Regions from separate parts of the Paenibacillus sp. FSL R10-2748 genome, predicted to be linked through region 1. Evidence: predicted binding sites of a transcription regulator. Region 1 holds the regulator's gene; the other holds the start of a gene.

Region 1 (12,492 bases):
GCGGACAGAGCCAGCGACAACGGCAAAGCCCTGACCTTCTTCTCCGGCGCGCGCAGCTTCTATCGCTGCATTCAAAGACAGCAAGTTGGTCTCCTCGGCGATGCTGGCAATGGTGCCGACAATGTTCTCAATCTCCTTGGAGTGGCTGCCAAGCGTATGAATAATGCTTGAGAGATCGCCGATGCTTTCGCTGACAACTCCCATTTGGGAGGTGGTGGAATCCATTGATTCCCGGCCAAGGCGTGCTTTCTGGACATTATCCGCGGCCTTGTTCATTGCGATGTCCGCATTGCCAGCAATATCGCTGATGAAGCGGGACATATCCTGAATAGCTTTATAGCTTCCTTCCAGGTTTTGCAATTGGGTATGCGCCCCATCAGCCAACTCAATCGTAACATTCACGCTATGCTCTCCAGCACGGTTCGTTGCCTGTGCGCTGGCAGACAGCTCTTGAGAGGAAGAAGCGACCAGCATAGAGGTGTCATTGACCTGGGTAATCAGGTTGCGCAGGTTCATTGTCATATCGTTGAAGTCGCGGGCCAGCGTCCCGATTTCATCCTTGTTTTTGAAGAGAAGCGGTTCATGGGTAAGGTCGCCCTTGGTAATGGTGTTCACAGAGGCTGACAGCTTGGTAAGCGGACTTACCATATGGCGAATCAACAGGTAAACAACAAGGATAGCCACCATGAAAATGGAGCCGCCAATAATAAAGGGCTGAACAATAATATCCAACGTCCGTTCCTGAATTAACGAGCCGTCAAAATTGATGGCCATCAGTGCAACAATGGGCTTGGTGGGATCATGGTCCTGATAAATGGGGCCGTATCCAGTTTTGAGCGAGGTTCCTTCATATGTATAAACCTTGGAATATGCTGAATGCTTCATGGTAGTTATCATTTCTTTGTCTTCGTCTGTAAAATAGAAGGAATCGCCAGCTTGATAGCCTCTTTGCTTAAAGTTGGCATCGGCGGCCAAAATTTTTCCATCCAAAGAGATAATAAAAGCCTCCTTAAAAATAGGCTTATGTGCTACAATCCAGCCAATCCGGTCTTCAATGGCAGCAAGTTTGCTGTTATCTCCACTGACCAGAGCCGATATATCCGCAGGATCTATAAGGCCAGTCGTAATATTGGCGCAACCCACCAGCTCGATCCCAGCAGCTTCATCCACTTGATGGTAAGCGGTACGATATCCGAAGTATCCAATGGAGGAGCCTACGAGAAGCAGTATGATGAGCATCATCCAAGTTAATTTTGTTGCCAGCTTCATTATTTGAACCACCAATCCTGACTCTAATAAATTTTTGTGACAATCCGTTTTCACTGCTACGATTATAGCCTATCAACACTTACTATAATATGGCATTCCAGTGTCGGAAGATGTCGTTTTTTGTGAGAATAGTCACTGTTTTTTGTAAACGGGGACGTTGCAGCGAACGGCAGTCATTAATGGCGTGGTGACGACTACAATAAGCGACTGAGGTGAGTGCCTCTGTTGAATTACGACAAAAAAACTGCTAAACACAGAGGTTTACCCTCGTTTTAGCAGTTTTTTTGTCTATGAATCAAGTGTTTCATCGGTAACGTATTTTCGATTTTTATAGCTGTATTCAGCTTTATTTTTTGTGGGCTAATAAGAGATTAACTATGGTATCCAATTGAAGCTCCAATGAATAAGGGTCTTCCATCACAAACTCATCCCCTTTATCGCTGAATGAACCGTACATATAAACCTGTCCTTTTTTTACAGCCGGAAGGCCTTTCCATAGCTCACTATGCAGAATCTGATTAGCCCCTTCATCTTCTGAACCGTATACAAAGATGTGATCTCCCATATGCTCGGGTAAAACCTCAAGCGAAATATTTTCAAATCCTTCTTTCATGTTCAATGCCTTTTTGGTAGGTGGCAGCTTTAGCATCTGATAAATGGTCGGACTTCCGTAATTGCCGCCTTTTGCTGCCAAAACATATATCGATTTATTGGCGACTTGTACAATTGAAACCGTCTCTCCTTCTTTAACGATACCTTGAATTTTCGTTCTGGCCTCTGCAGCTTTCTTCTCATATTCAGTAATCCACTGCTCGGCTTCTTTCTGCTTGCCAAAGATTTCGCTAATTCTGCGGAATTTATCCAGTGGTCCCGCTGTAGATTCGCCTTCCCAATACGGCAGGAACACAGTCGTTCCTACCTTTTGGTAGCTGTCGATGTTCTTTTCGATTGAACCGATAATTAAATCCGGTTGCAGAACGGTCAGTTCCTCCAAATCCATAGGAAATTCACCGAGATCCTTGATTCCGGCCAATTTCTCTTTGGGATATCCCGATTGATCAATCCAAGCCTCATTCAGCATAAAACTTCTGACCCCCACCGGAATAATCCCCAGCTTCAAAAGATGACCCATATACTGATCCGATGCCACTCGTTTCGGGTTTGCAGGTACTTCCACATCGCCTTTTAATGTCTTAACCGTTCTTGTCTGTGCTTGCACTGCCGCTTGTCCATCGCTGTTGGATGATGTCGCTGTATGATTAGCCTTCGTTTGCGAGCTTCCATTTGTATTCGTCGGAGCCGAGCAAGCTCCCAGCATCAATGATAAACACAGCATAATCATCATGGCCGTTATTTTGACTCTTCCGTGCATAAACAAATCTCCTTCCGCGTTATACCGATATTGATAATCAATATCAGTATAACGTGCGAAAGATGTCCGCTGAAGGGCATATTTAAGCATCGTTTGGGGCATATCTTGATCTTGCTTCTGAGCATGATGCTCCCGTTCCTTTTTGAATCGTACGGGAGATAGTCCCTTATATTTCTTGAAGCTGCGACTTAAAGAATGGGCATCTGGATATCCCACACGCTCTGCGATCTCCTGCAAAGTGGCGTCCGTCTGCATTAGCAGTTCTGCCGCTCGATCTGCTCTTACTTGGCCCAAGTAATGAATCGGACTGGTATGCATTTTATTTTTGAACAACCTGGATAAATGTCCGGTACTGCATTCTAGCTCCTCTGCAATGGACTCAAGTGCCATAGGCCGGCTAAAATGCTCACGAATATAGGCTACAGCCTGCGATACCAGGTCGGGCTTAAGAGGCTCAATGCCCTGCCGATACAACTGCTGCAACAACTCATATACAAATTGTTGAAATAAGGCTTTGACATGCAGTTTGCCAAGTCCGGAAGCTTCACGCCATTCTTGCTCCAACAGCTTCACTTTATCGTACAGAGGCAGTGGGTAATGAGGTGCGAAAGCATACTGGTTCTGAAAAGGATTTTCCTTTTCCAGCAATTGTGCAATCTCTTTGCGGCTAGGCAGGGCCAACGTTGCCTTGTACAAAATGATGTAATATTCAAGCACCTCTTCCGCGAGGATACTCAGGCACATTCCTTTTCCGCCATGCAGTACATGGAAACGCTCTACCCTGTGAATACTGTTATCCAACCGTACCCGTGCGTTTCCACGAACGGCATACAAGAACGCACTGGCAGGAAGTCGATAGGTTCGTAGCTCCTCCCCTTCTTCGATCTTCTTATGACGAACATCCATCACCTGTATAAAAACATGATTCCACAGCAAAATGTGATCATTCAACTTCATTGCTTTTGTTCAGCCCCCGATCTAAACCATCCACGTACCTGCTCACACTCATATTCAAACTATAATATATTATAGTTGATAATTATTCTCACAGGCAATGAAGTGATTTCATACGGAGCCTCTACTTTGGACGGTCCATTTTTCTGATCGCATTCTCCGCAGCCTCCATGATTACTTCTCCCAATGTAGGATGGGGATGAATGGTTAGAGCTAAGTCTTCTACGGTTGCTCCCATCTCTATAGCCAGAGCAAGCTCGGAAATGAGTGTTGAAGCTTCGACGCCGACGATTTGCGCCCCCAGTACGATCCCCGACCCCTGCTTTGCTACGATTTTGATGTACCCCTCTGCTGCCCTTAGCGCCAATGCTCTGCCGTTAATTGCAAAGGAAGCTCTGCCAATGACAATCGGTAAGGCTTTTTCCTTTGCTTCTGTTTCACTTAGGCCAACACTAGCCAGCTCTGGTTCAGAAAAGACAACCAACGGCATGGCTTTATAATCCACTTTAGCAGCTTGACCTGCAATCGCTTCTGCCGCAATCTTCGCTTCATAGGAAGCCTTATGGGCAAGGGCTGGACCCTCCGTAATATCCCCGATGGCAAAAATATGCGGAATAGCCGTTCTACACTGCTCGTCTGTCTCGATCAACCCCCTGCTCGTGAGTGGCAAGCCAACGTGCTCCAATCCTAATCTGCCATCCGTATTCGGTTTTCTGCCTACAGTAACTAATACAAACTCAGCGGTGACATGATGCTGCTCTTGATCTTTTGAATAATGCAGCGTAATAGTATCCGTATTCTGCACGACTTTTTCGGCTATCGCCCCAGTTACGATGCTTACACCATCTGTTTTCAATTGCTTAACAACAGGGGCCACAAGGTCCGTCTCAAATCCCGGCAGCACCCGTTCCCCTCCCTCCAGAATCATTACCTTTGTTCCAAATTTGGCATACATTTGTCCAAGCTCAACGCCAATATATCCACCACCTATCACGATCAGGCTGGACGGAACCGCTGGAAGCGAAAGCGCCTCTGTAGAGGACAAAATACGTCCGCCAAACGGAAATGATTTCAGCTCGATTGGACGGGAGCCGGTTGCCAATATGGCATACTTAAAGGATATCGTTTGTTCCGCTCCATTTTGATTGATGATGGCTGTATGCCCATCAACCAAACTCGCCTCCCCTTCCAGAATGCTCACACCTGCCGTTTTCATTAAAAAGCCAACTCCGCCTGCCTGCTTATTCACAATCCCCTGTTTGAGAGCCTGAGCATTCACGAATGACATCGCTGCATCTGCCTGATTTACCTGCCTGAGTATCTCATAGCGATGTGCTTCGGCAATCAAAGCTTTGGATGGAATGCAGCCCACATTCGTGCACACTCCACCTAGCTGACTGCGTTCAACAATCGCCGTTTTCATTCCAAGCTGAGAAGAACGCAATGCTGCCACATAACCTCCTGGCCCTGATCCAATGACCAGTGTTTCTACAGATTCAAGCTTGCTCATAACTAATACCTCCTGTTAAAATGGCATGATTTAAAATATGATGATTATAATATATTATAATCATCATATTTTAAAAGCGTCAATAGTCTTGATCAGCCTTTCTGAAGTTGTCGTTATAGGAAGACAAATTGACACGTTTTATTATGATGATTATAATATTTTGAAGTTAGCATTATAAACCCGTGGAGTGATTACAATGCCTTATCCAAAAGGCCATAAGATGAAAGTGCGGAGTAAGATCGTTGAAAGTGCTGCCCAAGCTTTCCGTGCCAACGGTATTCAAGATGTAAGTGTGCCCTTTATTATGAAAGGGGCAGGATTAACTCACGGCGGGTTTTATTCACACTTTGATAACAAAGAACAGCTAGTCGCCGAAGCCTGTCGCTATGCCGTCAGTGATACCCTCGCACTGCTTCAGGAGGCCGTTGACCAAGAAAAGCAAGATCCTAAAATTAATGTTGTCATCGATTACTATTTAAGCACCCATCACCGTGATCGAACAGAAATAGGCTGTATTATTCCTGCCCTTTCCGTAGAAATAGCCCGTTCTTCCGAAGAAATCCGGCAGATATTCACGCAGGAGTTGGAAAGAATGATTACGTTTATCTCCAATTTGGGGGGAATGGATCAGTCCAAGGGCAGTGCATTGTTCAGTAGTATGGTTGGTTCTCTTGTGCTTGCACGTTCTGTTAATGATCCTAAACTGAGTGACAGCCTTCTCTCGGCAGGCAAACAGTATGCCAAAGCGCTGGTTAATAGTTGAATGTAAGTATGTTTTACGTATGCAAAAAATCCGCTAAACACCAAGAAATCCTTGATGTTTAGCGGATTTTTCCTAAGAATCTAAACTCAAAACGGAGGTAACGATTTGTCAGAGATTCGAAGTCTCCACCTGCCAAATCTCCGTTATGTTCCAAATCGTTTGCGGTACCCGCATTTTCGGCATAACTCTTCTACCGCTTCTCTCTTAGAGAACCCGAAGTACAGACGGTTTGCACGCTCCCCTTCCACAATGTCGGAAAAAGATTGCTCATGCACGTTACCTAAATTAATGACACCTTCTCCATCCAGACAGCAAGGGACCACCGTTCCATCCACCAATACCGCCGCTTGGCTACGGAGTGCATGGCAAAAGCCTTTTCCGTCATCTTCGGGGGCACTGAGGCTCGGCCATTCAAATTCATGGTCTTGATTCAAATAAACGTTTGGTGCGATTTTGACCCCACTGCCTGGTATCACCTTTTCCTCAATCCGATAGTCCAGTCCAAATTCTTGCTCCAGTCGTTCAAGTGTTTCCCGGTTGCGCTGACGCTGCACATTAGTCAAATTATCTTCAGTCAAGTTCCAGAGACGGAACGAAATAATGACATTGTGTTTCACCGCTTCTCTTACAAACGTGAAAATATTACCCAAATATCCTTCTCGATCCACGGAGCCTTCATGCCCGTCAAAACTGTGGAGAGAGAAGTTCATCTGACGCAGCGCTGGTTGCCCAAGCAGCTTATGTCCGGTCTTCGGCAGCAAGGTACCATTGGTGGTTATATTGACCTTCAAGCCTTTCTCATGAGCACTTTCCAGCAAAAGATCAATTTTCGGATGGAGCAACGGCTCTCCTTTTACATGCAAATAGATGTAATCCGTATGTGGTTTGACCTGATCAAGCACATTTCGAAAGACTTCCGGATCAATAAATTTTTTGACACGCTGTGTTTGAGGACAAAAACTGCATGCGAGATTGCAAATGCTCGTTATCTCAATGTATACCTTTTTAAAAGTTTTCAACATGATTTCCCCATTCTAACCTTCATCCGGAGCATCTTGTTTATGCTCACTAATCTTATGATTATAACGGGTTATCACCGACAGGTAAACTCTCCAGTCTCCCCCTTGGTGTGGGCATCAAATGCTCGACACATACGCCTATCCAAGATTTGATTTGATATTTTCTATTGACCCTAGGTCTGACCTAAGGTTTATAGTGGAGTTATTCAACTATCAGTAAGGAGTCCTACCATTGAAAGAACACATTACGATCAGCCAGCTTGCTCAGCTCATGAATGTATCTGTACATCAACTGCGTTATTTTGAAGAAAAGGGAGTCCTGTATCCATCACATACAGAAGAAAATCAATATCGAATGTACGGGCTTCATGAGATTTATCAGCTTTCGCATATTTTATTATTACGCAAATTAAATGTCCCTGTCGATCAGATTCAAGAATGTATGACTTCCTATGCTGCCGATGACTATAACCAGCTTTTAGAGCATTCGTTGCAGAAGGTACAGGCCGAAATAGCTAACTTGAAGATGCATGAACAGTTTATTCACAAAGTGTTAGAAGAACATAATAATCGGACCCAGCAGGACGATGAGTATCAGGTCAAACGATTAGGTCCCCGTCATTTAAAGCTATGGTTTGCATTGGAGAATGGTCAAGAGCTCACTGCCGGTAACCTATTTGAACACCGCCCTGCCCCACCTCGATTATTTGAAAATGACCTGCATTACTTGTCTGATGCTGGACAGGCGAAGCTATGTTATGAAACGGCGGATGTGGCTGACTATATTCTGGAAGAGGGCAACTATCTTTATAAGCATCTTTCCGTCATTGAAGAACCAGAGATTGATTATGAAATTAAACAAATGGAACGATATGTAGCTCATCACCAATATAACTGCCAAAGCAAGATTGTTCTAGTAGAAAAATCTTATCTTTCGATGTTCGACAACAACAAGCTGCAATACGAAATTCAGGTTAAAGTAGAATAAATCTTGGAGGGCGTTAAATGAGTGCAAAATCCTTTGACATTGTTGCATACCAGAAACAAGACCATGAAGCTGTTTGCAGTCTTTTAGTCGAATCGTTTAAAGCAAAATTCCAATCTCTTGTTACACTGGAGGAGCAAGATATACAGAAGTTGTTAATGCAGGTTTGGGTTCAAAATCCTTATTCTTCATCTATGAAACAATTTGTAGCCAAAGAGAACGAAGATGTTGTCGGTGTTCTTTCCCTCAAATGGAAGGCCCCCTCCTCTTCACTTCCTGAAACAAATCCCATTTCTTTAGCTCCGCTCCTAAAACAGTTTGGTTGCTTCAATGTATTTAAATTTTTGACAGGTATGCATGCGCTGGAGTATACCCCCGCTGCAAATGAGTGTTACATTGATCATTTGGCGATTCGTTCAAGTCATCGTAACCAGGGAATAGGACGCCGTCTTCTAGCTTTCGCACAGCAATTTACGGTTGAATCTGGGTTTCATGCATTGACGCTTCATGTAGCGCATAAGAACCAAGGGGCTATCCGTTTGTATCACAAACTGGCGTTTGAAGTAGAACAATCCAAGTATAATGAGTTACGGCATTTTTGGTTCAAGGAGCCTGTATGGTATCTGATGAGTTGGAAAGAGAACCTGCATTCGAGGAGAGAGCATCGTTGAAAAAAACATTCAAGCTTACTTTTGGTATTGCGGCAGCTCTGGCTGTTGCCTTGATACTAATTGTTCTATATCAAAATTCCTACAAGATGACAGAAGAAAAAATACAAATTAAGACACCTAAAGGGCTGTTAACAGGTACATTAGCTTTGCCTAAGAACTACTCGGGAAAGGTTGGATTGGTTGTTTTTGTCCATGGGGATGGTCCTATTAATGACACATATGATGATGGATACAAACCACTGTGGGAAAAGTTCGCTTCCAAGGGTTATGCCTCCCTGTCACTGAATAAGCCCGGTATTAACAGCGCTCCTGGCAATTGGCTCGACCAAAGCATGGAGGACCGCGCACAGGAGATCCGATATGCAATAGACTGGGCAAGAAGCTTACCGATGATTGATAAGCAAAAAATCGGCCTATGGGGAGCCAGTCAAGCAGGATGGGTCATTCCGAAGATCGTTAAAGAGGAGCATGATATTGCATTCAGCATCCTTGTATCGCCTGCCGTGAACTGGATTTCCCAAGGACAATTTAATACCAGAAAAGAAATGGAACAAGAAGGAGCTACTCCGCAAGAAATTCAAAAGACATTGAACTACGATCAAGAAGTTCTACAGTTACTGAAAAAACATGCTTCTTATGAAGAATATCTAGGCATAGCCGATCCTGACGATATGATTTCCAAAGAAAGATGGAGCTTTATAGGCAAAAATTTTCTGTCTGATTCCACCGAAGAATTAAGTCACTTCCATTCTCCTGTACTCTTGGTTCTGGCTGGCAAAGATATTAATGTTGATGTAAAGGATACCGAGCGAGTCTATCGCCAGAAAATACCTCCAGAACTGCTGTCCGTGATTCATTTACCTGAAGCCGACCATTCCATGATGGATGAAAAAATCGCGCGTTCAAAATCTCTAACTTTCTTAACAGCCGTATTCGCCCCAAGAAAATTGGTGAATGGTGAGTATCTCAAATCCCTTTCCGATTATGTCAGTCAGCGTTAAACAATGATGTTCTTTTTTGCCATACTTCTTTTGATATGCTAATGAAAAAATGCTAATGAAAACCCCATAACTGTTCTCGGTTAGACTGGGAATAGATCTATAAACAACAAAAAAACGGCATCTCTGCCGTTTTTTCTAAAAGGATGGACTCTCAGGGACTCGAACCCTGGACCAATTGATTAAGAGTCAACTGCTCTACCAACTGAGCTAAGAGTCCATAATAAAAGTTTGGTGGAGCCTAGGGGGATCGAACCCCTGACCTCATCGCTGCCAGCGATGCGCTCTCCCAGCTGAGCTAAGGCCCCATCATAAGTAAGTTAATCAACGTTTCAAGCGACTTCTATATCATATAAAATTTTTATTCCTGTGTCAATACTTTTATAAAAAAAATATAATCATCTTCCCACCTTGACCCAAGAAAGATACAGTCAGCGATCAGTCGCTGGCTGTATCTTTAGATAACAATGTTTTCAGTTCCTTCATAAACATATTGATGTCTTTAAACTGACGATAGACGGACGCAAAACGTACGTAGGCGACTTCATCCACTGGGTAAAGCTGTTCCATGACCAGCTCCCCGATCTGCTGACTATCGACTTCTGTGGCTGCTGTGTTGCGGATAGCGTTCTCCACCTGGGATACGATCATATCCAATTGCTCGACGGATACTGGGCGCTTCTCACAGGCTCGAATGAGACCGCGCAGCATTTTATCACGACTAAACTCTTCACGGCTGCCGTCTTTTTTGATGACCATGAGTGGGGTTTCCTCCACCATTTCAAAGGTGGTAAAACGCCTGGCACACTGCTCACATTCACGGCGGCGACGGATGGACTTGTTATCATTCGCAGGTCGCGAATCCAACACTTTCGTGCCATTGTAGGCACAATACGGACATTTCATAATCTCACCACTTTCTTTTTCCAATAAATTCCCGAAGATTTTTAGTAATAATTTTGTCAAAACGGATCATAATATGTTTACCACATCGCGAGGAGGTGAACAACAATGGCACAAGGAAACAATGGCAACTCCAACAATCTGGTAGTCAGCAGATCCTCCGGCGCTCTGGAGCAAATGAAATATGAGATCGCTCAAGAGCTGGGTATCAGCATTCCTCAAGATGGATACCAAGGTAACATGACTTCCTATGAGAACGGTTCGATCGGGGGCTACATCACAAAACGCCTCGTAACGATCGCCGAACAACAATTGGCAGGTCAATACCAATAATCGCGGTAATAATGCAGAAATAACAAGAAAAAGTGTATGGACGGGCTGCTAAAAACAGCCTGTCCTGCGCTTTTTTTCATTTTAAAGCGAAAAGGCTCATCATGTCATTAACTTGTCTTTTAAAAATCATTATAAATTTTCGTGTATTGCCTGTAGTAATAAATGACCCGCTGTACATAATGTCGTGTCTCACCAAAAGGGATTTGCTTAATGGACTCTTCTTTTCCATCCCACACTCCCTTATCGAGCCACTCTTGAACTTTACCCGGCCCTGCATTGTAAGCAGCTACGATTGCTACAGGATTATCCTGAAACTTCATGGATAGGTTATGCAAATACCAGGTTCCCAGCTCTATATTGGTACCAGGCTCGTGCTTGACACTGTCTAGCGGAACCTTTTGAATCTGGGCGCTGTCCATAATCCAATTTGCTGTATTCGGCATAATCTGCATCAACCCCAGTGCACCCTTATGCGATTGCTTACTGGTTTTAAAATTGGTTTCTACGCGGATAATAGACGCCACCAAAAATGGGTCCACTTCATACGTTTGTGAATACTGCCGAATCTCATCCTTATATTGAATCGGATAGAACCAGGACATCCAATTTGAATTGAGGAACAGAATCAGGACAAACCCGACAAACAAAGTGAGCAGGACTCTTTTCTTTCGCAAAATATTCATGCAAGTCCCTTCCGCTGCCAAAATTGATCAATTTGTCGTTTCGTCTCAGACTGTGTTCCGCTATTATCGATAACGATATCGGCCAAGTTTTTCTTTTGTTCAATATCCATTTGTGCGGACAGCCGAAGTCCAGCTTGTTCCTCCGTCAGACCGTCTCTGAGCATCAGACGCTGGAGCTGAATATCACGTGGTACGTACACAACCATAATTTCCTCGTACAAGCTCTCCAGCCCGGACTCGTACATTAACGGGATATCTGCCAAAACAAGCTTGTCCGGCTGTTCCCGTTCATATGCTTCCATACGCAGTCGCATTTCCTCACGAATAGCAGGATGTGTAATATCGTTAAGTGCCTGCCGCTGGGCAGGGTCTCCGAATACAATATCACCCAGTTTTTTGCGGTGCAGGGTTCCGTCACTGTTCACTATAGCTTGTCCAAAATGCTGTATGACCGCCGCCAGCACCGGATGCCCCGGAAGCATCACTTCCCGGGCAATGGCATCTGCGTCGATCAGCAGCGCACCTTTGGCGACCAAAAGAGCCGACACGGTGCTTTTTCCGGTAGCAATACCTCCGGTTAATCCGATATTCATGCTCTTTCACCTCATAACAGCTTCAATATGCCCATCATAATCAGTAATAATGCCGGCAATACACCCAGCGCCTTCATAAATCGAAATGCTGATAGAAAGAAGCCTGCTTTCATCCCTGCAATCAAAAATGTTCCACTGAATAACGTAATAGCCAGCGCAGTAGACAGTGGCTGAAAACCAAGCATAGCTGCCCCTAATCCCGCTCCGAACGCATCGACCGATAATGCAATACCCAGCCAAACCGCTTCGGTAGCAGATATACTGCCAGAACGGTCCATATCCGCAGCAGACGGGCTTCGAAGAATCCGAATAACAAGTCCCCATTTGCGGAACTCCAGAGAAAATAGCGTTCGCTCCTGCTGCTCTACAGAAGCTTCTGCCGACAGATCTTTTCTTGAGCTAAGGAAAGCCTCTGTATCAGCATCCTCTATACTCTTCT
Region 2 (12,492 bases), 180 kb from region 1:
GGTCCACGTGCGGCTGGATTTCTGCAATCAGATCAAGCACTTTGAACTGATCCATTTGATAAGCGGATTTATAGAAGAACACGTTATCCTTTTGCAAATAAGGCATTGGATAGTAGGTCGTCGAATTGGCATAGGTACGGGTTTCAATCTGCTCAACAATCGGCATGACGCTGGATGTTGCATTTTGAATGTACGAAATGCTAGCAGTCGGCGCAATTGCCATACGATAGGCGTGGTACAGGCCATTTTTCATCACATCTGCTTTTAATTTGTCCCAGTCCGCTGAAGTCGGAACATAGATGCCTTTGAACAACTCTTGCACACGTGCAGTTGTCGGACGATAATCTGTGTTCAGGTATCGGTCAAAATATACGCCTGTCGCATAATCCGATTCCTCAAATCCATAAAAGCTTTGTCCAGCTGCTTTCGCGATTTCCATACTCTTTTCGATGGAATGATAGTTCATCGTCATGAAGAAGGTACGGACAAAGTCTTTTGCTTCATTGCTTTCATACGCAATTTTGTTTTTGGCAAAGTAGCCGTGCAGATTCATAACACCCAGACCGACGGAGTGCATTTCACGGTTCGCTTTCGCAACACCTGGTGCATTAGCTACTTGGGTCATATCGCTGACTGAGGTGAGCGCGATCATACCCTCATGAACGGATTCGCGAATTTTACCATGTTCCATCACATTTACAATGTTCAGAGAAGCCAGATTACAGCTCACGTCCCGGCAGATAGTATCCTGTTGTCCGTAATCTGTAATTTCGGAAGTTTCCTGCAACTGGAAGATTTCCGTGCATAGGTTCGACATCTTGACTTGACCCACGTTTTTAAGAGCATGTGCCTGGTTCGCGTTACTTTTGTTCATGATATATGGATAACCAGACTCCAACTGAATCATGGCAATTTTCGTCAGCATGTCACGTGCGCTCATCGCTATTTTTTTCTTCACCCGATCGTCAGCAAGCAGCGTGTCGTACATTTCATCCAAATCCATGTCGTCCAGATGCGTTCCATAGGCTTTGAACACACTGTAAGGAGCAAATACATGCAGCGGTTCATTATCTTGAGCCAGCTTGTAAAAGCGGTTTGGCACCAGCAATCCAATAGAAAGTGTCTTGAGACGTACTCTTTCGTCAGCATTGATTTTTTTGCTATCCAGGAACTCAAGCACGTCCCATCCGAAAATGTTGTAATAGGCTGCGCCAGAACCTTTACGTTGTCCCATTTGATCTGCGTAGGAGAAGCCGTCTTCCATCAGCTTCAGCACAGGCATTATGCCTTTTGCTGCGCCTTCTACACCCTTAATTGCTTCACCGCGTGCCCGCAGCTTCGACAGGTTAACGGCAACACCGCCGCCAATTTTGGACAACTGCATGCAAGTGTTCAGCACATAGTTGATTGAGTTCAGGGAGTCGTCCATTTCGAGCAGGAAGCAGGATACCAATTCCCCACGGCGGCTTTTGCCTGCATTCAGGAAGGTTGGTGTCGCTGGCTGGAGACGTTGCTCCATCATCGAGCAGGACAACAGGCGTGCCGTATCGGCGTTACCGCGTCCTAAATGCAGCGCGACAGCAGCAACCCGGTCAGGGTAATGTTCCAGATAGACTTTACGGTCGTTACTCTTCATTGCATAGTCGGTATAAAACTTGGATGCTGCCATATAGGAAGGAAATTTAAAATTATAGCTATGAGTGATATGGAAAATATCATTAATTTCGTCAGCCGTGTAGCTGTTATAGAAATTTTCGTAATAATCATTCTCAATCATATACAGCACTTGAGCGGCTGTGTCAGCAAACTTCAAACTCCGTTCCTGAACTTCCTTCATAAATTCCGCTACAGCCTCTTGGTCCTTTTCCAATTGGAAAAAGCCGTCTGTATCGCGTTTCATCAACATGTTGTTCAATTCAATATGCCGCAACTCGGCTCACCTCCTGTTTAAAACGTTCTACATCTCCGAACGTTCCAGATAATTCAAATTTACTAATTACGGGGACATTATAGTGGTCGGAAATCAAATCCGCACTTTTGGCAAATTTCTCACCCCAGTTACGGTTGCCGCTTGCAGCTACACCAACAAGGTTTTGTGCATTTTTTTTCAAAAAGGAAGATACCCTCTCAGGTATCTGCCCAAACCCGGTTGTATATGTAATAAGTACGTAAGGTTCTTCTATAGTCATTTGCTCCTCGATCTGAACCGCTGGAAGCTTGAGCTTGTTTATAAATCTTTTTACATTGCCGGTCTTGGAATCATATGCAATCAGCATGGTATGCAACCTCCTTAAACAATTAACGAAAAAAGAAAACGGCATTGCCTGAGATCCATCATAGCTGGAATCCCTTGCTGGCTGTGCCATTTAAAATTTTTGACTCTATATTTACATGTATTTTCATACCTGTATCTTCAAGATATCGGGCATAAATACGTTTTTTACACTATATTTAGAGTACATTCTCTATTTTATATCTATATATAGTTTTGTCAATCGGTCTAGAGGGGATCAGCGGACCCAGATCGGGTATAAGTCCAAGCGGGGTGCGGAAAAGAGCGAAAGAACTTTTTTTTCGTAAGTATGTTAAAAAAGTATTGGAGTTTTTGAGGGTGAAGATGTACGATTTGTCAATGGGCAATAGAATGGAAAATTTACATTTTACTGTAGAAAGGATGAAGCAGATGGGAAATGATTTTATGGAATTTCAATCGTTTAATATGATCTTTTTTATCGTATTTGGACTCATTGCTATTGTAATGATTATGGGAATTGTCAAAACGATAGGAGCGGGCCTGTCCAATCAAGCAGCCGAACGGATACAACGTTCATGTAAGGTTGTGGATAAACGGACGAGAGTGCGTGGGGGATCAGGCGATTTTTCAGCTTCGACATATTATTATATCACCTTTGAGTTTGACGGGGGTGAGCGTATGGAGCTGGAGGTGAAGGATACGGACTTTGGTATGATTGTGATCGGGGATCGTGGGGAGCTTCATTATAAAGGTACACGTTTTCTGGAGTTTGTAAGAGTAATGGAAGCATAAAGGTGTTGGCGGGGAGTTAGTATTGCCAAAACAAATACATAATTGGAGGGAAGATTACGATGCCGCATATCATTGGAAAACGAATAGTATTGAGAGAATACCGTCAAGAAGATGTACCAGATATCCGAAAATGGGTCAATGACCCGGAAATCACACGTGGTTTAAGCGACGTGTTTATCTACCCGCATTCACAGGTGAATAGCGAATCCTTTGTGCAGATGATGATTGACGGCAACCCCGAGATCAAAGGTTTTGTCATTGCGCATAAAGACACACTGGACTATATCGGACAACTGGATTTATTCAAAATCAACTGGGTAAATCGGCACGCTACCCTTGGTGTTGTGATCGGGCGTGACGGTGACCTGGGCAAAGGTTACGGACGGGAAGCGATCCGGCTGTTACAGAAATTTGCATTTCATACGCTGAATCTGCATCGTCTGGAGCTGGAGGTCTATGCGTTCAATGAACGTGCACACCGTTGCTATTTGGCATGCGGCTTCAAGGAAGAAGGTCGGCTACGGGAAAAGCTATTCAGGGAAGGGCAATACTATGACATTATTCAGATGGGGATTTTGCGAAGTGAATATGAGGCTGCACAGCAAGCGACGGAATCCTGAGAGTGCAACCTCATAAGCTATATTACTCCGTCAGCTTTCTTCAATTTTTTATGAGTGAAATCACGGGGACTACGCTCATCCTTTTTTTATTAGCTAAAGGACTTTCTCTGCAGAGTGCCAACTTCTTACTGGTTGTATTCTTTGTAAGTATTTTTCTGTTTGAGATACCCACGGGGGCTATTGCAGACAAGTATGGAAGAAAAATTTCTGTTATTTTGGGACTTTGTTGTTTTCTAGTCTATAGTGTGTTGTTCGTTTGGACAGATCAAATCGGGGTGCTTGTGTTTGCGCAAGTCTTTGGAGGTCTGGCTATATGTTTACAATCAGGTTCGTTGGAATCATGGGTTGTGGAAAATAGTGATAAGCCCATGGAAGTTCTTTTTACAACCTCTAACAGTATACAGTACATTTCGGGATTTATTTGTGGTCTGTTGGGGGCCTTCCTCGCAACTTTTAACTATTCACTTCCATGGGCGGCTAGTATTTTATCTATTATTGTATGCATTTTTCTATGTTTCTTTTATATGGATGAGGAGAATGTTGCACATCGAAAGACGTCTAATACTCGCATTAAAACGATTATCGGAGAAAGTGTCCGTATCGGTTTTGAAAATAAGTCTATCTGGATTGTGTTTATGATTGGCTTATTTATCAGCTTTTCGAACTCGGCGGGGAATACATTCCAACAGCCACGTCTGGTTGGCCTTTCTGAACAAGGGATTTGGATTATGGGGTTTATCAAGGCAGGGTATTCACTATGTATGACTTTGGGAAGTTACCTGGTTCGAAAGCTAGGCGCACGATTCAGTGATGTACATATACTCATGTATGCCTGCGGCATGATTGGGATATGGCTCATTTTAGCCGGTGCGTTCAACACATTTTATCCTGTGCTGCTTACCTTTTTGATCTATGAAATTGGGCGCGGCATGTACCCGGTTGCCAAACAAATTTTTCTGAACAAAAGAATCTCTAATGAGTATCGTTCTACACTACTATCTCTGGATTCTGCGATTTCACAATTAGGCATGTGCATAGGTTTAATCGTGACAGGGATCATCAGTCGTAATTTTACGGATTTGTCTTCCGATCAAACACCTATTCAAATATCTTGGGTGATGTGTGGGGGGATTGCGTTGATTCCAATCATTTTATTGTTTTACGTCAATCGTGTATCAGGGAAAAGTAATTCTTGGAAAGAAAAAGAAACCAAACAGAATATGTAATGTAAAAGTTAATGTAGAAGGGCTGAACAGCATGGTCTGTCAGCCCTGTAATATTTCATTAAAAGACAAACCCTATTTTTCGCCGTACCACAGCTTCAGCCGATTTTGGATTAGGCCAGTGTAGATTTCTTCAGCCTTTGGCACACCCGCCTGATCCAGCTCTTGGAGCATGCGGTCATACACAGCGTCGAACTGATCTGGCTTGGCGAGTACGGCCTCAGGAATGCGTTTGCGTACAATGTCCTGCGACTTTTGATAAATAACATTGTAATTCGTATTGGTCGGAACAGGCATGTTGTAGGCAGCCCCCCACTCTTTTACCGGAAAATCTTTTTCGTTCGGGAACAGGTCTTTCCACGTATGGGCTTTGTATGCCTGAAGGGACTCTTTCTCGGCTTGACTATAATTTTCGGTAATCATCTCCGGATAATTGGTTGTGTAATAATTGCCCGAAGGGTCCTTCACGCTATCGCCGTAATGTGGCCCCCATATCCAGTACAAACCGATACCTGACTCTCTGCTAAAAGAAGCGTTATCGGTGTTTTTACGTTGTTGCACATCCGCCGGAATGACTCGTTTGCCATTCTCTACATTGTAATGCTGGCCTTCAATTCCCCAATTGCGTAAAATTTGTCCTTCGTCGGAAGCCAGAAAATCCAGAAACTTGATAGCTCGCACCGGATTTTCGCATGAGGTTGTAATTCCGATCCCGGATGCGGTATCGAAGCCAATGGGCTGGAGGGAATGATCCTCGTATTTCTCATTTAAAGTGACTGGAAAATGGGCGTAAGTGAATTCATCCTTACCTGCTGCCTTGAGCGCATTTTCGGCATCTTGATAGTTCCATTCCTGATCAATGAGTCCGATGACACGGCCTGCGGCGATTTTGGACTTATACTGATCACTTTTTTGCACAAAAGTATCCTTATCCAACAGTCCTTCATTGTACATATGGTTCAACCAACGGAAATATTCACGTTCTTCTGGGCGCTTGTAGTGAAGAATGGCTTTGTGTGTTTTAGGATCAATATAATATTCGCCATCGTCGGGTCCACCTGTAGCAGTAACAGCCGGGTTAGTCACTGTAATTTGAATTTTCCAGTCTTCGGCATCAAGTGATAGGGGGATGGTTCGCTGGCCATTGGTAGTAGGGTATTTGGCGACATAATCTTTAAGTGCTTTTTCAAAATCTTGAACGGTGCGGATTTTAGGATATCCAAGCTTCTTAAGTGCCTGATGCTGGATTTCGAAGCCGGCTTGTGCATCAAACGCGATGTGATCCACACCCAAATTGGTCGGGATCGTGTAGATGGCTGGATCTTCACTACTATATTTAATACGATTAAAATAGTCTCCATACACTTTCTTAATGTTAGGGCCGTATTTGTCAATGAGGTCGGTTAGGTCAATGAGTGCTCCGGCATCGACCAGCTTGCCAATGTCTGATTTGGGGTACACGAGATCTGGATACTCTCCGCTCGCTGCCATTAAAGCAAACTTTTCCTCGCCTCGGCCATTGACAGCATGTTCAGCATTTAGCGTAACGCCCGTTTTCTTGATAATTTCCTGCCCGACAGCATCCTTCATGTTGTTCCAGTTAGAGCTGGAATCACCGCCAAAGAAAGTAAATGTAATAGGGCTGGTGTCATTAGGATCTTCCTTTTCTGCCTTACTGCCTGTTCCGTTCGCACAGCCCGTTGTAACGAGCAGCAGCAAAGACAGGAGCAGGATGGAGCTCTGACGTACCGACCTGTTCATGAACATTTGCAAATCCCCCTTAATAAGTATGATTTACACAATGTAAGTGCTTTCAATAGTAAATTGTAGGAAATAAAAAACCTCACGTCAAGTTATTTATAATTGTTTGTTATGCGGTTTGTTTTTTTATTAAGCAAACATATTTTGGTGGAGGGTGTGGATTTGTACAAATCTATCATTTGATGATCTAAAACAAAGTATGCTACGATGGTACCAGTTTATAGGTACACCCGTGTATTAGAAAGATTAAGGTAGAAAAAGACTCCGAATAGGGTTGGGTGAGAAGATGCGTGGAAAAGTAACGTTGCAAGAAATTGCGGATGCGGCGGGCGTTTCAAAGTTCGCTGTTTCGCGTGCACTGTCAGGCAAACCCGGTGTAAGTGAAGAGACAAGGGCGGTTCTGGTCAAGCTTGCTGCCCAGATGGGCTATTTTCGCAATCATCCCAAAATGACAGGGGTAGAGCCTCGGGACACAGATCCCAGAGAATGGTCGGGTACCGTGCTAGTGTTATTTCCGAATATTAGGTACCAGAACAGGGAATCCAGGTACTGGGGGCCTGTATTTGAAGGGATTTCCGAGCGTCTGAACCGTAAGGGTATGGATATGATCACGTTAACGGAGCCCTCGACTGAAGATACGTTTTCTCTACTGAACCCGGAGGCGATTAAAGGGATTATCACAGTAGGAACGATTTCAACTTCGTTGTTGCTGAACATTTATCGGATGGGTATTCCGGTCGTTATGGTAGATCATTGGGATTCTGCATTTTTAAGTGATACGGTGTTTACAGATAATCGCACATGCATGAGTGAATTAATGAAGGACTTGCTGTGCAGGGGCTATACCCGCTTTCAGTTTGTGGGTCATATTGATGACGCTCACAGTTTCTACGAACGCTGGGAAGCTTGTCGTTCCACACTGGAAATGAGCGGAGTAGAATTGCGGCAGAATAAAGCCCTTCTTCACGGAGGAGCGCAGGCGCTTGCTGAGGAAATGGACAAGTTGTCTGAGGACGAACTGCCTGAGGTTTTTGTATGTGCTAATGATGTGACTGCTGCGCAAGTCGTGGATGTGCTGAAAGAAAAGGGGATTGACGTTCCGAGGCGTTGCGGAGTGACCGGGTTTGACGATACGAATGAACAAATGCCGATTTATGCCACGGTGAGAGTGGATAAGGAATTGCTGGGAATGCGTGCAGTGGACCAGTTGTTGTGGCGCATAACGAACCCGGACTCGCCTGTCGAGAAAAAATTGCTACATGCTGAGCTATTCGTACGGGAAGTTCATGCACCCCGGATCAGTCGGGAAAATGATGACCGTGAGCGTTCCATCAGCACAATCACATATAGTTAATGTCCAGATACGTGTTATGACACCATACACCGTGGAGACGAAGGAGGTCGCTTTTAGCCTGTTTAGGGGCAGAGGGCGACTTTTATTTTGTATTTTGTCATTTGTTCCAAAAAACAATTGACTAATTTGTTAGCTTGATGTTATTTTTGTTATGTTACTGATGAATCCAGATGTTCCCAATCATGCTTATAGGGAGGCTTGTGACGATGGTTAATGTGATAGGGTTGGATGGCTGGAGGTTTAGGGAAGCACAAAGTGATGAGTGGCTCAGCGCGAAAGTGCCGGGTTGTGTGCATACCGATCTTTTACGACATGGCAAAATTCCTGATCCGTTTATCGGTATGAACGAGATGGAGGTACAGTGGATTGATAAGCAGGATTGGGTATATGAAGCCCATTTTGAGATAAATGCAGATCAGCTTCAATGTCAATGTGTAGAGTTGGTGTTGGAAGGTCTGGACACATACGCGGATGTAAAAGTGAATGGTCAATCTGTCTTGTCAGCCAATAATATGTTTCGGGTATGGAGACAAGATGTGAAGGCATTTGTTCAGCAAGGGGAAAATCGGCTGGAAATCAGTTTTCGTTCTCCGATTGCTGAAGATGTACCCAAGCTGGAAAGCTTAGGTTATGGACTCCCTGCACCCAATGATCAGTCCGAGATAGGTGGTTTGTCCGACAAAAAGGTAAGCGTTTTCGCACGTAAGGCTCCCTACCACTATGGTTGGGATTGGGGACCGAGGCTGGTGACGAGCGGTATCTGGAGAGAGGTCCGGATCGAAGCGTGGTCGGGTCTGATCGTGAGAGACTTGTTTATTCGACAGGACGAGGTGAATTCGGTAGGGGCTAAACTCATGGCAGTGGTAGAGATCGAAAATGCAGATGAGATTAGAGATGCCAAGTTGCGTATTTCCGCTGACGGGAAGGTGTGGTCCAAGCCAGTTCGGCTGCTGAAGGGGAAGCAGACGGTGGAGCTGGAGCTGGAGATGAAGAAGCCGAAGCTGTGGTGGTGCCGTGGGCTGGGGGAGCCGCATCTATATACGTTTGTGGCCGAATTGGTGGAACAAGAACAAGGAGCTGTAATTGCGGAAAAATCAGTAAAAACGGGACTGCGTTCCATCCGTCTTGTACGTGAACGGGATGCAGCAGGAGAGAGCTTTCATTTTGAGCTGAACGGAATTCCAGTGTTTGCAAAAGGGGCTAACCATATTCCGAATGACAGCTTTGTCACTGAAGTTACGCTGGAACGATATCGGTATGAAATTGCCAGTGCAGCAGCCTCGAATATGAATATGTTGCGGGTGTGGGGTGGCGGTATTTATGAACAAGACGTATTTTATGAGCTTTGTGATGAATACGGTTTGCTCGTGTGGCAAGATTTTATGTTCGCCTGCAGCATGTACCCAGGGGATGAGGATTTTATGGACAATGTGGCACAGGAAGCCGAGGACAATATCAAGCGGCTGCGTCATCATCCCTGCATTGCCTTATGGTGCGGGAACAATGAGATCGATTCTGCATGGGCGCATTATGAAGAGAACGGAGGCTGGGGGTGGAAAAAGGACTACACACCTGAGCAACGGGAGCGCCTGTGGGATGATTATGAAACGCTCTTTCATCGGATTCTACCGGAGGCGGTACACACTTGGTCTGCGCAGACAGCATATTGGCCCTCCTCCCCACTGATTGACCTGACGAGAGATCGGAACCAGCATGCCCATCGGTCTTCAGCTGCAGGTGATATTCATTATTGGGGTGTATGGCACGCGTCTGAGCCGTTTGAGAATTACCATGTCCATGTGGGTCGTTTTATGAGTGAATATGGTTTTCAGTCCTTTCCAGAATACAAGTCCGTTCGTACTTATGCGGAAGAGAAGGATTTGGAGCTGGAATCTGCGGTGATGCTGGCACATCAGAAGAACGATGCGGGCAATCGTCTGATTAAAGAATATATGGGGCGGTACATGCGAGAGCCAAAGGATTTTACAAGTTTTCTTCCCATGAGCCAAATTTTACAGGCAGAAGCAATGAAAGCAGCTATAGAGGCGCATCGTCGTCACAAGCCCTATTGCATGGGAACATTATACTGGCAAATGAATGACTGCTGGCCCGTTGCCTCCTGGTCGAGTATGGACTATTTTGGTCGTTGGAAGGCGTTCCAATATACAGCTAAGCGCAGCTTTGCCGATGTGCTGTTGAGTGCAACAGATACAGAACAGGGGAATAAGGCACTGCATCTGGTCAACGATACACTAGAGCCGATATCAGGTACGCTGCGGCTGACGCTTTTGCATATCCGTAGCAGCCAGGCTATTCATGAAGAGAATGTTAAGGTAAAGCAACCAGCAGGCGGTGCAGGAATTGTACATATACTGCCTATCGACAAATGGCTGAGTGGCCTGAAGCGGGCGGAGCATATGCTGGTCGCGCGTTTGACGCAGAATGGTGAACAGGTGGCCTCTGGTGAAATTTATTTTGCAGACACAAAAGAGATGGATTTACCGCAGGCAAAAATTGAAGTGACAGAGATTCAGGGAAGCGGGGGCAGCAGATTCATGCTGTGTTCGGATGTACTTGCTAGACACGTGTGGCTATCGGCAGAGCAGGAAGGTATTTTCAGCGACAACCATCTGGATCTGGCTCCTGGTATTCCAAAAACAGTGGAATTTTTGGCTTTGCGCAACGGTGCCTCAGTATTTGAGGCAGCTGCGCCGGGTACATTGACAGTACATTCATTGGTCAATTGGATACAAGGTTAGACAGAAGTAAAAGCTTATCCGTCTTTAAGTAGATGATGGATAGGCTTTTTTATAATATAAATTTATTTTATGATATGTAGAGCGTTTTCATAATGTTAATATACATAACAAAAGAGGGTTTTCGACTTAAGTGATAACAGATCATTTGTAAGAAATCTATCTATTTAGCATCTAATTTTGGTAGAATAGGTTCAAAGTATAATCAAATCCGCATTAAAACTGACATCACGAGTATGCTTAGTGTTGAGCGAAGCCCTATAGAGAGGGTCATGAAAGCATTAGGCGGCAGGGGGAGGACATGATGCGAAAGAGCTGGTACAGGAGATTGCTTTTTTCCTATTTCCCGATTTTTATGTTAACGGTGTCGATCCTCATTTTTTTATCCTTCCTGATTGTAAACGAAATATCGCGCAATGAAACTGGAAAGGCGAATCGGATTACAACCGGATTTGTGCTGGACAGTGTGGAGAAGTCGCTGACAAAGGTAGAAATGGACGTATTAAGCGAGGCGGAGACGAACAAGAGCTACAGTTCTTTTCTGAATGGGCAGGCGCAAAGTGGCAGCACGATGCTGTATGGGCTGGTTGGAAGCCTACGCGCGCTTAAGGATAATCATGAACTGGTACATTCCGTTTATATTTATCGAACGAAGGATCACACGGTGTTAACGAGAAGTGGACTTCAGGATGCTTCGACATTCGGTGATTATCCGTATATTGAGCAGGCTCTTCGGTCGGAGGATCGGCAGTGGTCACCTGTGCGGGAATGGACGGAGCCGGGAACACATACGTCAGAACGTGTGATTTCGATGCATAAGCGCCTCCCGTTGCCTTTTGGAGGACAAGGGCTGCTGGTAATCAATATCGGTGTGTATCCGTTGCAGCAAATGATTGGTCAAATGACGAATCCGACAGTTTCCTATCTGGTGATTAATGATGCTAGCGGTCAAACCATTTATCCAGCTGCATCTGGTACAAAAGATGCTGTAAAAGCAGAGGACGGGCAGCAACTGACTCATCTGATGTCCCCCCGGCTGGGATGGAGTTTTGAAAGTGGTATTCGTGCCGGACAGTTGTTCGAGTGGGTGTCTGTTATCTCTTACGTCTGGATTGTAGTTGGATTGGCTGTTGTTATATTAGCGGTGATCTACATTATTTATGTGACCCGCAGAAATTACAGGCCAATTCAGCTGATGATGCAGCGTATTCAACAACTGCCCAGCCGTCCGGGTGAGGAAAACAACAAGGACGAGCTGTGGATGATTGATCATGCGTTGCAAAGTCTGATTCGGCAAACGATTGATTATGAACAGCAGGAGCATGCGAATATACTCATTCGGCGGCGGCAGCTGTTCCTTGATCTTATGGAAGGTACAGGCACCGAAACGGTAGAGCTTCGGCTGAATGATCTTTCTCCTTTTGCGGATGGCGGGAAGAGAGGTGTTACTCTGGTTTATGCTGTCATGGTGGTAGAGTTGCACGATCTGGATCTGCCACAGACAGCAGACGGTAGCAGACGTTTAGAGGATCATGGGGGCGAAGATCAGCGTTTAAGCCTGTCGTTGCTTGGTGTGGTACAGGAACTAGCAGCTACCTATGGATGGCAGGGCTGGGCAGAATGGATGAGTCGTAAAAGAATTTCCATTTTATTGCGGAAAGAGGTAGATGATGGGGAAGGCTTACTGGGTGTGAAGCTGCAAGAAATGGCACAAACAGGCTGTGAGTGGCTG

Evidence for each region. The regulator NrdR, encoded in region 1, represses ribonucleotide reductase genes. The targets are predictions, from matches to a motif close to AACACNATATATNGTGTT.
Region 2: nrdI (class Ib ribonucleoside-diphosphate reductase assembly flavoprotein NrdI) is a predicted target of NrdR. The motif match lies at 2,442-2,459, and genes of this name have one in related genera.

Annotation. Positions count from the first base shown of each region.
Region 1 is NZ_JBBOTK010000001.1:637,063-649,554, forward strand. It holds gene NSS66_RS03005 (methyl-accepting chemotaxis protein) at 1-1,269, opposite strand, end outside; gene NSS66_RS03010 (AraC family transcriptional regulator) at 1,616-3,598, opposite strand; gene lpdA (dihydrolipoyl dehydrogenase) at 3,720-5,105, opposite strand; gene NSS66_RS03020 (TetR/AcrR family transcriptional regulator) at 5,302-5,868, shown strand; gene NSS66_RS03025 (radical SAM/SPASM domain-containing protein) at 6,012-6,890, opposite strand; gene NSS66_RS03030 (helix-turn-helix domain-containing protein) at 7,120-7,875, shown strand; gene NSS66_RS03035 (GNAT family N-acetyltransferase) at 7,893-8,543, shown strand; gene NSS66_RS03040 (alpha/beta hydrolase family protein) at 8,540-9,544, shown strand; tRNA gene NSS66_RS03045 (tRNA-Lys) at 9,689-9,761, opposite strand; tRNA gene NSS66_RS03050 (tRNA-Ala) at 9,774-9,849, opposite strand; gene nrdR (transcriptional regulator NrdR) at 9,980-10,447, opposite strand; gene NSS66_RS03060 (alpha/beta-type small acid-soluble spore protein) at 10,553-10,777, shown strand; gene NSS66_RS03065 (lytic transglycosylase domain-containing protein) at 10,897-11,460, opposite strand; gene coaE (dephospho-CoA kinase) at 11,457-12,053, opposite strand; gene NSS66_RS03075 (MntP/YtaF family protein) at 12,065-12,492, opposite strand, start outside.
Region 2 is NZ_JBBOTK010000001.1:452,600-465,091, reverse strand. It holds gene nrdE (class 1b ribonucleoside-diphosphate reductase subunit alpha) at 1-1,930, opposite strand, end outside; gene nrdI (class Ib ribonucleoside-diphosphate reductase assembly flavoprotein NrdI) at 1,917-2,276, opposite strand; gene NSS66_RS02095 (DUF2500 domain-containing protein) at 2,684-3,046, shown strand; gene NSS66_RS02090 (GNAT family N-acetyltransferase) at 3,106-3,666, shown strand; gene NSS66_RS02085 (MFS transporter) at 3,669-4,892, shown strand; gene NSS66_RS02080 (ABC transporter substrate-binding protein) at 4,965-6,656, opposite strand; gene NSS66_RS02075 (LacI family DNA-binding transcriptional regulator) at 6,937-8,004, shown strand; gene NSS66_RS02070 (beta-mannosidase) at 8,211-10,763, shown strand; gene NSS66_RS02065 (helix-turn-helix domain-containing protein) at 11,062-12,492, shown strand, end outside.